DNA from 3 places in the Streptococcus sp. SCPM-O-B-15277 (M60) genome. Region 1 is predicted to be linked to each of the others. Evidence: predicted binding sites of a transcription regulator. Region 1 holds the regulator's gene; each other region holds the start of a gene.

What was found. Region 1 encodes CtsR, which represses protease genes until heat stress. Its sites were predicted from a motif close to TTGGTCAAAAAAGGTCAAANA; they were not measured.
Region 2: clpP (ATP-dependent Clp protease proteolytic subunit ClpP) is a predicted target of CtsR. The motif match lies at 1,939-1,959, and genes of this name have one in related genera.
Region 3: AC3E9F_RS07965 (ATP-dependent Clp protease ATP-binding subunit) is a predicted target of CtsR. The motif match lies at 2,879-2,899, and genes of this name have one in related genera.

The regions. Positions count from the first base shown of each region.
Region 1 is NZ_JBYQGR010000007.1:10,305-14,486, reverse strand. Features, by position in the region: gene AC3E9F_RS08165 (ATP-dependent Clp protease ATP-binding subunit) at 1-1,696, opposite strand, end outside; gene AC3E9F_RS08160 (CtsR family transcriptional regulator) at 1,703-2,161, opposite strand; gene AC3E9F_RS08155 (DUF7675 family protein) at 2,387-2,698, opposite strand; gene AC3E9F_RS08150 (hypothetical protein) at 2,726-2,965, opposite strand; gene AC3E9F_RS08145 (hypothetical protein) at 3,115-3,375, opposite strand; gene AC3E9F_RS08140 (hypothetical protein) at 3,527-3,802, opposite strand; gene AC3E9F_RS08135 (hypothetical protein) at 3,853-4,182, opposite strand, start outside.
Region 2 is NZ_JBYQGR010000001.1:345,015-349,196, forward strand. Features, by position in the region: gene AC3E9F_RS01750 (TetR/AcrR family transcriptional regulator) at 91-648, shown strand; gene AC3E9F_RS01755 (deoxycytidylate deaminase) at 667-1,134, shown strand; gene upp (uracil phosphoribosyltransferase) at 1,223-1,852, shown strand; gene clpP (ATP-dependent Clp protease proteolytic subunit ClpP) at 2,015-2,605, shown strand; gene AC3E9F_RS01770 (YlbG family protein) at 2,681-2,950, shown strand; gene AC3E9F_RS01775 (ABC transporter substrate-binding protein) at 3,039-4,182, shown strand, end outside.
Region 3 is NZ_JBYQGR010000006.1:80,355-84,536, forward strand. Features, by position in the region: gene AC3E9F_RS07945 (bifunctional methylenetetrahydrofolate dehydrogenase/methenyltetrahydrofolate cyclohydrolase) at 1-713, opposite strand, end outside; gene AC3E9F_RS07950 (amino acid ABC transporter ATP-binding protein) at 846-1,580, opposite strand; gene AC3E9F_RS07955 (amino acid ABC transporter permease) at 1,580-2,263, opposite strand; gene AC3E9F_RS07960 (DUF1797 family protein) at 2,469-2,699, shown strand; gene AC3E9F_RS07965 (ATP-dependent Clp protease ATP-binding subunit) at 2,940-4,182, shown strand, end outside.

The DNA of each region.
Region 1 (4,182 bases):
GAACTTCTGCCAAGGCTTTGGCCAATTCAGTTTTACCAACACCTGTCGGTCCAAGGAACATAAAGGAACCAATCGGACGTTTGTTATTGCGGATACCCGATTGATTTCTCCGAATGGCACGACTGATACTAGATACCGCTTGTTCCTGTCCGATAACCCGTTTATGCAGCTCAGTTTCAAGGTTGAGATACTTCTTGACATCCGTTTGTGTCAATTTTTGAACTGGAATACCTGACAAGCGACTCAAGGTTGTCAAAATATCAGATTCTTTTACTAGATCTTTATGGACTGGAACTTCCTGTTCTTTTGAAATGAGCTGAGCTGCTTGTTTCCATTTTCCATCCATCAAGGCCTTATCAGCTGGTGTTAAACCTGACTCATCTTTTTTGACATGTTTCGATTTATTTTGGACAGTTGCTGCCGCTTCATCCAAAAGATCAATCGCTGAGTCTGGCAAGTGACGGCTGGTCAAATAGCGATGGGCCATTTTGACAGCTGTTTCTACTGCATCATCTGTAATTTGAACATGGTGGTGTTTCTCATAAGTTGCTTTCAAGCCCTGCAAAATAGCCATACTATCAGCCACGCTCGGCTCTTCTATCATCACTTTTGCAAAGCGACGAGAAAGGGCCGCATCTTTTTCGATGTGTTTTTGGTATTCTTCCTGAGTAGTCGCTCCGACAGTCCTCAGAGTTCCACGTGCCAAGGCAGGTTTCAGGATATTGGCCGCATCCAAGGTCGAATCAATACCACTTCCAGACCCCATAATAGTATGGAGCTCATCGATAAAGAGAATAACCTTACCGTCTTCCTCAATATCTTTGATGATATTGTTCATACGTTCTTCAAAGTCTCCACGGAAACGGGTCCCCGCAACCACATTCATCAAATCAAGCTCTAGGACACGCATCTTAGCCATTTCATCAGGTACATTTCCGTTGGCAATTCGTTGCGCAAGACCAAGTGCCAGAGCCGTTTTACCAACACCTGCATCTCCGACTAAAACTGGATTGTTTTTTGTTTTTCGACTCAAGATTTGAATCATACGAGAGATTTCTTGGTCACGCCCGATGACTGGCTCTAATTTCCCTGAACGGGCTTGTTCTGTAAGATCATGAGTGTAATCTTCCAATCCACCACTTGGGCTTTGAGGCATGCCCATCATATTGGCCATAGAATTTTGCCTATCTGCAACTGAGCGATGGCGCTGACGCAGAGCCTTCAAATCTTCCTTTGTCCAACCAGCACGCGCTTCAAGACTACGACGAAGCCCTGCAATCTTGACTTGGTCCTTCTGGTCTTCATAGGAGAAACCTGCTTTTTCCAGAATGCGAGTTGCTAGGGCGTTGCCGTCATGCAAGATAGCGTATAGAAGGTGCTCAGTACCCAATGCTTTGGCATGAACAACTGAAGCAATATGTTCCGCTTCTAATAGTAAGACATTTAAGCGGTAGGAGAAGGGAAGTTCCTGGTAATCTTCCTTGTGGTTATAGTTTGCCTCTGTTAATTCTACAGCGACTTCCTCTAAACGATCAATCTCATAAGGGAATTCGTTGAGAGTTGCTCCGGCAACACTGTAGCTATGATTGGCCATGGCAATCAGTAGGTGCCATGATTCTAGGTAGTCTGCACCAAAGCGACTCGCTACCAGAAAGGCGCTATCGATACATTCTCTCAATGCTTTTGAATATTTCATGTCGTTTTATTTTCCTTTTCTATCTACTTCATGCAACAACTGACGAAGCATATTGGCACGAATACGATTAGCTTCCTCACCTAGAATTCGGTCTGTCCCCGTAGCTAATAATAGATTCATCTCTTGGCGGGTCATGAGTTCTTGTTCGACTAAGAGTCTTAAAACATCTTCAAAGATGACTTGGTTCACCTCATCACCCACTGAATACAACAAATCACGAAGCATATCATGATGGTTAGAGAATTCAATTCGACCAATGCGAATATAGCCCCCGCCACCACGTTTGCTCTCAACTAGATAGCCTCTACTCTCTGTAAAACGAGTCTTAATCACATAGTTAATCTGGCTAGGTACGACTTGAAAGGTATCCGCTAGCTGGCTTCGTTGCAATTCTACGATACCAGATTGTTCTAAAATCGCCTTGATATAGGCTTCAATATGGTCCGATGTATTTTTAAATTTCATAGCTTGCTACCTCCTTCTTCAACTTTGACCATCTTTGACTATACTATCATTTAAGACTCTATAAGTCAAATTTTTAGGGCTAAGACCTTGAAAATACTGATTTCCTTAAAAATACGATGGTATTAAGACACCTTGGTTTTTCTTTAAAGTTCCTTAAAAAGTCCACAAAAAAGAGCCCTTAAAAGGGCCTTGATAGCAAAAAAATTCCCAATCGAAACAAATAGTTCATAACTTCCTATCTGAGAAAAAATCTCTCCAGAAAGGATTTTCGCTATCAAAAATTCTAACTTCTTCTTCCGTCATATTGTGAGGATAGTCAAGAAAAAGGTTATAAATTTTTTTCTTATCAAAGCTGAACAGAAACTCTCCTATAACACCTATTCTATAAATCCACCAAACTTTTGACTCTTCACTATCTTTGTAAAAATCACTGTACCCTTCAAGATTAGATTCCGAAAAAATGGGTTCATCTATTTCATCTATTTCATCGAATGGGGCTTGTTTGCTGTAGTCATTTAATTCATTATTTAACATTATTTAATCACTTTTTGTTATCTCTTAAAATTACCACCAGGTAAATGATTTCTCGCTTGGTAATTCTCCTCTATCCCACATCTGCTTCACCGCTCCACGAGCCTTGTTTGCATAATAGGGTGCCCCAAGTTCTTTATCATAATTTGACTCGATAGCAACTGTAACTTCACCAGTTTGCTCATCAATCTCAATCATACCTGGGTCACGGTTTTCAGGAATATACCAATATCCTAAAATACTAGAATTAAAAATTTTAATTAGTTTAAGCATTGCTTTTTTCCTATATTCTAAAGTCGCTCAAGTCATTTAGTACCACACAACTTGCCCTGATTCTTTCAAGCCACCGTCTTCATTTTTTAGATTTATAATACATTTTGACACATTGAACGGATTGATTGCTATAGTTTCTGTGTAACACACTATGATTGACTATCCGATAGCGTAAATACTGCCACTTTATTCATCAATTCATCCTCTGTGTAGTCAATTGCAAATGTATCCATTTCAAAAAAAGATTTTGGTGGGGTTGAATCCACAAAAGGGAGACTATTTATCCTATACTCTTTGTCTCCAATTTTTACAAATTGATTAACTCTTAATTCAGAAAAGTCTGGATTTTCAACTGTAATAGAGACCAAACGATTTGCAATTCTGTAAACAGCAATGATTCTATTTCTCATATAATTACCTACTACACAAATACTTGATTTAAAGTAAGTACCTCGGCCATTAACATTTAATTCAAGATCTGCGCCTATATATTTTTAATTTCTTCTTTTTTCATACAATACCATTCCACCTATAAACTCAAAGAACAAGATAAGCCCAAATTTAGCTATCTACTAGTTGTTTTGCTTTTTCATAGTAAGTCTTTAAAAAATTTTGGCACAATTCTCTGTTCTCTGTATCTTCTTCGACATAGAAATAATACATTTGTTCATCATTAATAACATCAAAAAGAGGTTCATTCTCTGCTATCAAACCGTCAGCAAAAGCCTCATCTTCGCCTAATTTAGCAGTGATCTCAAGAAAAAAGTCATAGTAATCATCAACATCACCACTTACACCTCTTTTTAGCATATCTAATACTTGTTGACTGTATCTCATAACAACTCCTCTTTCTAATTATAAGACAACACTTCACCTACACTGAATCATCATTTTTCAATCATCCTGATGATTTCTTTTAAGGTTGGCTTGGTCTTTCTAATTCTATCCCATGATCTCATTTTTAAAAAAGTTGGTAAAGGAATGCCATTTATTTTAGGCATTTCTTTAGATAATTTATATTTTTGTCTAATTTTATCTTTATTATCCATTACATACTGATTACGAGGTAAACAATAAAAAATACCCTCGCCAAAATAACTTAGCTCTTCATCGGATATTTCAATAAGTTCTTCCGGTTTTACAAAAATAGCTCTATTCACTCTATCTTTTCCGTCAGAAAAAACCTTTTCTATAAAATCTTTATCAAATCCCATTTT
Region 2 (4,182 bases), on a different contig from region 1:
AAAGGTTCTGTCTTTTTTTACAATTATAACATGAAAGCCCTTGAAACAAAAGTAGTAGCTCTCTGTTGTCACAAGTAGAAAGAAATTGTTATGTCTGAACGTAAAATATCTGAAAAATCTCTTGAGAACCTAAGAAAATCAAACCAAGAATCTAATTTGCTAACCAGAGAAGCGATAGAAACAGCTCTTTTGCAACTCTTGGAGAAAAAGGAGTTAGCGAAGATTAGCATTTCTGAGTTAGTCAAGCGTGCTGGCGTTTCTCGTGCAGCCTTTTATCGAAATTATGATTCAAAAGAAGAGATTTTAGAAAGTGTTTTTAAACGTAGTGTCCATAACATCATGGAGCAACTAAGTCATTACGATGTAAAAACAGACCTTTATCTGGTATGGGTTCACCTCTTTAGAGAAGCCAAGAAAGAAGCTAAGGTGATTCAGCTTGCCTTGGACTATCACTTAGAAAAAATCTTTGTGCAAGCTATGCAAGAATTTCTAGAAAAATACTATGGAAAATCAAAAGGAGTCAGCTCTTACCTGCATTCTTTTTGGAGTTCTGCCATCGTATCAGTTTTGCTCAAATGGATCAAGGATGGGATGAAGGTTCCCGCTGAAAAAATTGCAGATCTGCGCTTGCCATTTTTCAAAAAATAAATCAAGAGGAGAGAAGTTATGACTGAAAAAAGACTGGCTTGGGATGAGTACTTCGCTGCTCAAGCCCTATTGATTGCTAATCGGTCGACCTGTAAACGTGCCAAGGTAGGAGCTGTTTTAGTCAAGGACAATAAGGTTATTTCGACCGGCTATAATGGATCAGTGTCGGGGACAGAGCATTGTATTGATCATGACTGTCTTGTGATTGAGGGGCACTGTGTCCGTACCCTTCATGCAGAAGTAAATGCCATTTTACAAGGGGCAGAACGTGGCGTTCCAAAAGGATTTACAGCATATGTTACACATTTCCCATGCCTCAATTGTACCAAACAATTACTTCAAGTAGGATGCGAGCGTGTTGTGTATATCAATCAATACCGCATGGACGATTATGCTCAGTATCTTTATCAAGAAAAAGGGACAGAATTAACACATTTACCACTTGAAACTGTTCAAACAGCACTTCAAGAAGCAGATTTGATATAGAAATATAAAAAAATAAATGGTTTAGAAAGATTTTTAAACCATTTTTTGGTATAATAAGTAGAATAAATTGAAAGAAGGAATTCAGAAAATGGGAAAACTTGAAGTTATTAATCATCCACTGATTCAACACAAATTGTCAATCTTGCGTCGAACTGACACTTCTACAAAAGCTTTTCGTGAGCTAGTTGATGAAATTGCAATGTTGATGGGATATGAAGTACTTCGTGATCTTCCACTTGAAGACGTAGAAATCGAAACACCAATCACAAAAACTGTTCAAAAACAATTGGCTGGTAAAAAATTGGCGATTGTCCCAATCTTGCGTGCAGGTATTGGGATGGTTGATGGACTATTGAGTTTGGTTCCAGCAGCTAAAGTTGGTCACATTGGTATGTACCGTGATGAAGAGACCCTTCAACCAGTAGAATACTTGGTAAAATTACCTGAAGATATTGACCAACGTCAAATTTTTGTAGTTGATCCTATGCTTGCAACAGGTGGATCAGCGATTTTGGCTGTTGACTCCCTCAAAAAACGTGGTGCTTCAAACATCAAGTTTGTCTGCCTTGTATCAGCTCCAGAAGGTGTGAAGGCACTTCAAGCAGCACACCCTGATGTAGAAATCTTTACAGCAGCTTTGGATGAACGCTTGAACGAACACGGCTATATTGTTCCAGGTCTTGGTGACGCAGGAGACCGCTTGTTCGGTACAAAATAAGATTCTAAAATGATATTGAGACTATAACCTAGTCTTAGATTTGAAAGGAGGTTGAATTTTTGTATCTGTCTTTAGAATGGAGCAAAAATTTGACCTTTTTTGACCAAAAATATATAATAATCCTATTAACAAAGAAATTAGAAATCAAAAAAGGAGAAATGAATGATTCCTGTAGTTATTGAACAAACAAGTCGTGGAGAACGCTCGTATGACATTTACTCACGTCTTCTTAAGGACCGCATTATCATGTTGACTGGACCAGTCGAAGACAATATGGCAAATTCAGTCATCGCCCAATTGCTTTTCTTGGATGCCCAAGATAGTACAAAAGATATTTACCTTTATGTAAACACTCCTGGAGGTTCTGTATCAGCTGGTTTGGCAATCGTTGATACTATGAACTTTATCAAGGCTGATGTCCAAACTATCGTTATGGGAATGGCAGCCTCAATGGGTACAATTATTGCTTCAAGTGGAGCAAAGGGCAAACGTTTCATGCTTCCAAATGCAGAATACATGATTCACCAACCAATGGGTGGTACAGGTGGTGGTACTCAGCAGACTGATATGGCCATCGCTGCTGAACACTTGCTTAAAACTCGTAAGACTTTAGAACAAATCCTAGCAGATAATTCTGGCAAATCAGTTGAGCAAATCCACGCAGACGCTGAACGTGATTACTGGATGAGTGCCCAAGAAACTCTTGACTACGGTTTTATTGACGAAATTATGGCTAATAATTCTTTGAATTAAACTACTAAAGCAAGCTCGACTGAGCTTGTTTTTTTTGATATAATAGAAGGAAGATTGTTAGAAGGAAGTTGAATTATGTTTCAAAAAGAGAATCGGTCTGGTCTGATTATCTATTTATACTATAATCGCGATGCTAAAAAACTCGCAAATTATGGTGATATTTGTTACCACTCAAAAAAACATCGTTACCTACAACTTTATGTCCCAACAGAAGAAGTGGAAGAGCTGGTAAATCGTTTAGGAAAAGAGAAATTTATCAAAAAAGTGAGAGTTTGTCATATTCAAGAATTGGAAACTCCTTTCGTTGGTAACCTATATAAAACCAACGAAAACGTTATCATTTAAAAAAGTGAGAGAAACTTGTTGACAATTTTCTGATAATTCGGTATATTCTTAACATGTAATTTAAATTGAACATTAAAAGGAGATAAACATGAAGAAAAAATTTGCATTGTCACTCGTAGCTCTTGCAAGTACAGCACTCTTAGCAGCTTGTGGGGAAGTGAAGTCAGGAGCTTCAAACACAACTGGTAACCCAATTGATGAAAAAGTTGTAAAAATTGGTTTCAACTTCGAAGAAACTGGTGCTGTAGCATCTTACGGTACTTCTGAGCAAAAGGGTGCTCAACTTGCAGTTGATGAAATCAACGCAGCAGGTGGTATCGATGGAAAACAAATCGAAGTAGTGGACAAAGATAACAAATCTGAAACTGCTGAAGCTGCTTCTGTTTCAACAAACCTTGTTACTCAATCTAAGGTAGCAGCTATCGTAGGACCTGCGACTTCAGGTGCGACTGCAGCAGCAGTAGCAAATGCTACACAAGCTGGAGTACCATTGATTTCTCCAAGTGCTACTCAAGATGGTTTGACTAAAGGTCAAGATTTCCTTTTCATCGGAACATTCCAAGATAGCTTCCAAGGAAAAATCATCTCAAACTACGTTTCAAATAAATTGAACGCTAAGAAAGTGGTCTTGTATACAGATAACTCAAGTGACTACGCTAAAGGTATTGCAAAATCTTTCCGTGATTCATTCAAAGGTGAAATCGTAGCAGACGAAACATTTGTATCAGGTGATACAGACTTCCAAGCAGCTTTGACAAAAATCAAAGATAAAGACTTTGATGCAATCGTATTGCCAGGTTACTACACAGAAGCTGGTAAGATTGTAAACCAAGCTCGTGGTATGGGAATTGATAAGCCAATCATTGGTGGTGACGGATTTAACGGTGCAGAATTTGTTCAACAAGCAACTGCTGAACGCGCATCAAATATCTACTTCATCTCAGGATTCTCAACTACTGTTGATGTTTCAGATAAAGCAAAAGCCTTCCTTGAAGCTTACCGTGCAAAATATAACGAAGATCCTTCAACATTTGCAGCTCTTGCTTATGACTCAGTTTACCTTGTAGCTAATGCTGCAAAAGGTGCAAAAACTTCAGTTGATATCAAGAACAATCTTGCTAAAACACAAAACTTCGAAGGTGTTACAGGTCAAACAAGCTTTGATGCAGATCATAACACTGTGAAAACAGCCTTCATGATGACCATGAATAATGGTAAAGTAGATGCGGCAG
Region 3 (4,182 bases), on a different contig from region 1:
TTGCCATTCTCGTCTCTGTTCATCCCCACATCAATGACAACAGCTCCAGGTTTGACAAAGTCAGCAGTCACAAACTTAGCACGACCAATTGCTACTACTAGAATATCGGCTTCAGAAGCTACTTGGGCTAGATTGTGGGTGCGAGAGTGGGTCAAGGTTACAGTTGCATTTTTAGCCAAAAGCAACTGGGCCATTGGTTTACCAACGATATTTGAACGACCAATAACGACTGCATTTTTACCTTCTAAGTCAATCCCATACTCATGAAACATCTCCATAATCCCTGCTGGAGTTGAAGGAATCATCACTGGGTGACCAGACCAAAGACGCCCCATGTTGAGCGGATGAAAACCATCCACATCCTTTTCAGGGTCAATAGCCAATAGAACAGCTTCTTCATCGATGTGTTTTGGCAATGGCAACTGGACTAAGATTCCATGCCATGCTGGATCTTGGTTGTATTTGGCAATCAACTCCAACAATTCCTCTTGAGTAATGGTCTCCGGAACACGTACAACTTCACTTTGGAAGCCCGCTGCGATAGCTGAACGTTCCTTGTTACGAACATAAACCTGGCTAGCAGGATTGTCCCCAACCAAAATAACCACCAAACCAGGAACCAAGCCTGTCTCTTCTTTTAGTTTGGCTGTTTTCTCAGCCAGTTGTCCTTGTAGCTTGGCTGCTAAAGCCTTGCCATCAATAATCTGTGTCATGTATTTTCTCTTTTCTAACAAATATCCTCTATTATAACAAAAATTCATTCTGCATTCTAACACTTCTTACCTAAGATACCCTATAGTCTGAAACTATAAGAAAAAGCCCACTTGGAGCTTTTCATGATATTCTTACAAAACCTTACTCAAGAAATCCTTGGTTCTTTGTTCTTGTGTTTGTTCAAAGACTTGCTCTGGCGTTCCATCTTCGACAACAACACCGTCTGCCATAAAGATGACACGGTCTGCTACTTCACGCGCAAAGCCCATTTCATGCGTTACGATAACCATGGTCATTCCTGACTGAGCAAGTTCTTGCATAACTGCTAGTACTTCCCCTACCATTTCAGGGTCTAGGGCAGAAGTCGGTTCATCAAAGAGTAGGACATCTGGTTCCATGGCAAGACCACGCGCGATAGCAATACGTTGTTGCTGACCTCCAGACAAACTTTGTGGATAGGCATCGGCCTTATCTGGCAAACCAACCTTTTCCAAGAGCTCATGCGCTCTCTTTTCAGCCACTTCCTTCCTTTCACCCTTAGTCTTAATCGGAGAAAGTGTAATGTTTTCCATAACTGTCATATTTGGGAAGAGATTGAATTGTTGGAAAACCATTCCCATCTTTTCACGCATGGTAAAAAGGTCGTTTTTCTTATCCGTAATGTCTACACCTTCAAAGACAACCTTTCCTTTTGTAGCCTCTTCGAGAAGATTCATGGAGCGAAGGAGGGTTGACTTACCGCTACCAGATGGTCCGATAATTACTACTACTTCACCTTTTTTAATTTCAAGATCAATCCCTTTTAAAACTTCATTCTTTCCAAAGCTTTTATGAAGGTTTTCAATTTTAATTAGCGTTTCAGTCATTATTTCTTATCTCCTTGTCCCATACGATTTTCAAAAGCTTTCAAGACTAGTGTCAAGATAGATGTCATAATCAAGTAGTAAAAGGCTGCAAATAGAAGTGGAGTCAATGGTAGGTAAGTAGTTGTTGACACCGTAGTAGCCCCATTCCACAACTCCATAACCCCGATAGCTGACAAGAGCGAGCTATCTTTGATAATGGTAATAAACTCATTCCCCAAGGCTGGTAAAATATTCTTGATAGCCTGTGGTAGGATGACATAGCGCATAGCATTTTTAGGACGAATACCTAGTGAATACGCTGCTTCTAACTGTCCCTTTGGCACTGCATTAATCCCAGCACGAACAGTTTCTGATACATAGGCACCACTATTCATAGAGATAATAATAATCCCTGGGATCAAACGAGTAAGATCAACATCCAAAATCCCGATTTGAATTGTTGGAGCACTAATATGCATCAATGCATAGGCAATCATAATCTGCACCATCATCGGTGTCCCACGGAACACCCAGATATATAGATTAGCAAACCAAGCAAGTGGTTTAATCTTCGAACGTTGTGCAAAGGCCAACACTACCCCTAAAATAGTCCCCAAAAAGACCACTAAGATAGAAATGATAATCGTAACAATGGCACCATAGTTAAAATATGGCAAGTATTTCGGTAAAAAAGAAAAATTCATGGATGCTCTACTTTCTATTTGTAATATTTAAACTTAAAAACTTGTATAAGGATAACATATTCTGCATAAAAATGCAACAACTTGCCCTGATATTTTCAAAAAATTTTCAAAGACGATAGAAATAGCGAGAAATCTTAGTTTTTTCTAGTCAAGTAGAGTCTGTTTATGGTAAAATAGTAAAGATAAGAAATGGAGGAGAATCAAAATGGAATCACATTTGGTTAGAATCATCAATCGCTTAGAAGCAATGACAAAAGATGGCGGTAACTTGAAACGTAACTTTGAGCGCGAAGGAGTTGTTGTCGCAGAGGTTGCTTTTAACCACGACGAAGAAAACGGACCACTTTTCACACTTCGTGACGTTGAAGCTCGTGAAACATATACATTTGATAGCATCGACCTCATTGCGATGGAAATCTACGAACTCTTATACTAATCGTTAAATAAAGGCTGGAGAATACTCTTGCTTTGACCGAGAAAATCCTTTTTGTATCACAAATGGGATTTTTCTTTTTATCTAAAAAACATTAGTTACCATAGTCTCATATCGTCAGTATTAAGACCCAATCTTTTTACTTGCTTTCCCCTTCAATCATGATATAATGAGACTAAAGAACTTTGACTATTTTTGACCTTTCGGTTGTAGTCAAAGCCAAGAAAGAAACGAGGTAGAGGTATGCTCTGTCAAAATTGTAAAATCAATGACTCAACAATCCATCTTTACACTAATCTGAATGGACAACAAAAGCAAATCGATCTTTGCCAAAATTGCTACAAAATTATCAAAACAGATCCTAATAATAGCTTATTTAAAGGCATTACAGATTTAAACAATCGTGATTTTGATCCATTTGGTGACTTCTTTAACGATCTGAATAACTTTAGACCATCTTCTAATAATAACAACACTCCCCATACTCAGTCAGGTGGTGGATACGGCGGTAATGGTGGCTATGGTTCCCAAAATCGTGGACCGGCTCAAACTCCTCCTCCTAGTCAGGAAAAAGGACTCTTGGATGAGTATGGTATCAATATAACTGAGATTGCCCGTCGTGGAAATGTCGACCCAGTTATCGGCCGTGACGAAGAAATCATCCGTGTCATTGAAATCCTCAACCGTAGAACTAAAAACAACCCAGTACTGATTGGGGAGCCTGGTGTTGGTAAGACAGCCGTTGTCGAAGGCTTAGCACAGAAAATTGTTGATGGAGATGTCCCTCATAAACTTCAAGGGAAAGAAGTCATTCGTTTAGACGTTGTTAGCCTTGTCCAAGGTACAGGTATCCGAGGCCAGTTTGAAGAGCGCATGCAAAAGCTCATGGAAGAAATTCGTGAGCGCAAAGACGTCATCCTCTTTATCGACGAAATTCACGAAATCGTCGGTGCTGGTTCTGCTGGAGAAGGAAATATGGATGCAGGAAATATCCTCAAACCTGCTCTTGCTCGAGGCGAACTCCAACTAGTTGGTGCTACTACCCTCAATGAATACCGCATCATCGAAAAAGATGCAGCCCTTGAACGTCGTATGCAGCCAGTCAAGGTTGATGAACCAACTGTTGAAGAAACCATTATTATCCTGAAAGGTATTCAAAAGAAATACGAAGATTACCATCATGTTCATTATACCGATGGTGCTATCGAAGCAGCTGCTACTCTCTCTAACCGCTACATCCAAGATCGTTTCTTGCCGGATAAGGCCATTGACCTCCTAGATGAAGCTGGTTCTAAAATGAACTTAACCTTGAATTTTGTGGATCCAAAGGTCATCGACCAACGTTTAATCGAAGCAGAAAATCTCAAGGCACAAGCAACCCGTGATGAAGATTTTGAAAAAGCAGCCTACTTCCGTGACCAGATTGCTAAATATAAGGAAATGCAAAAGACTAAGGTAACGGATCAAGATACCCCAATCATCAGTG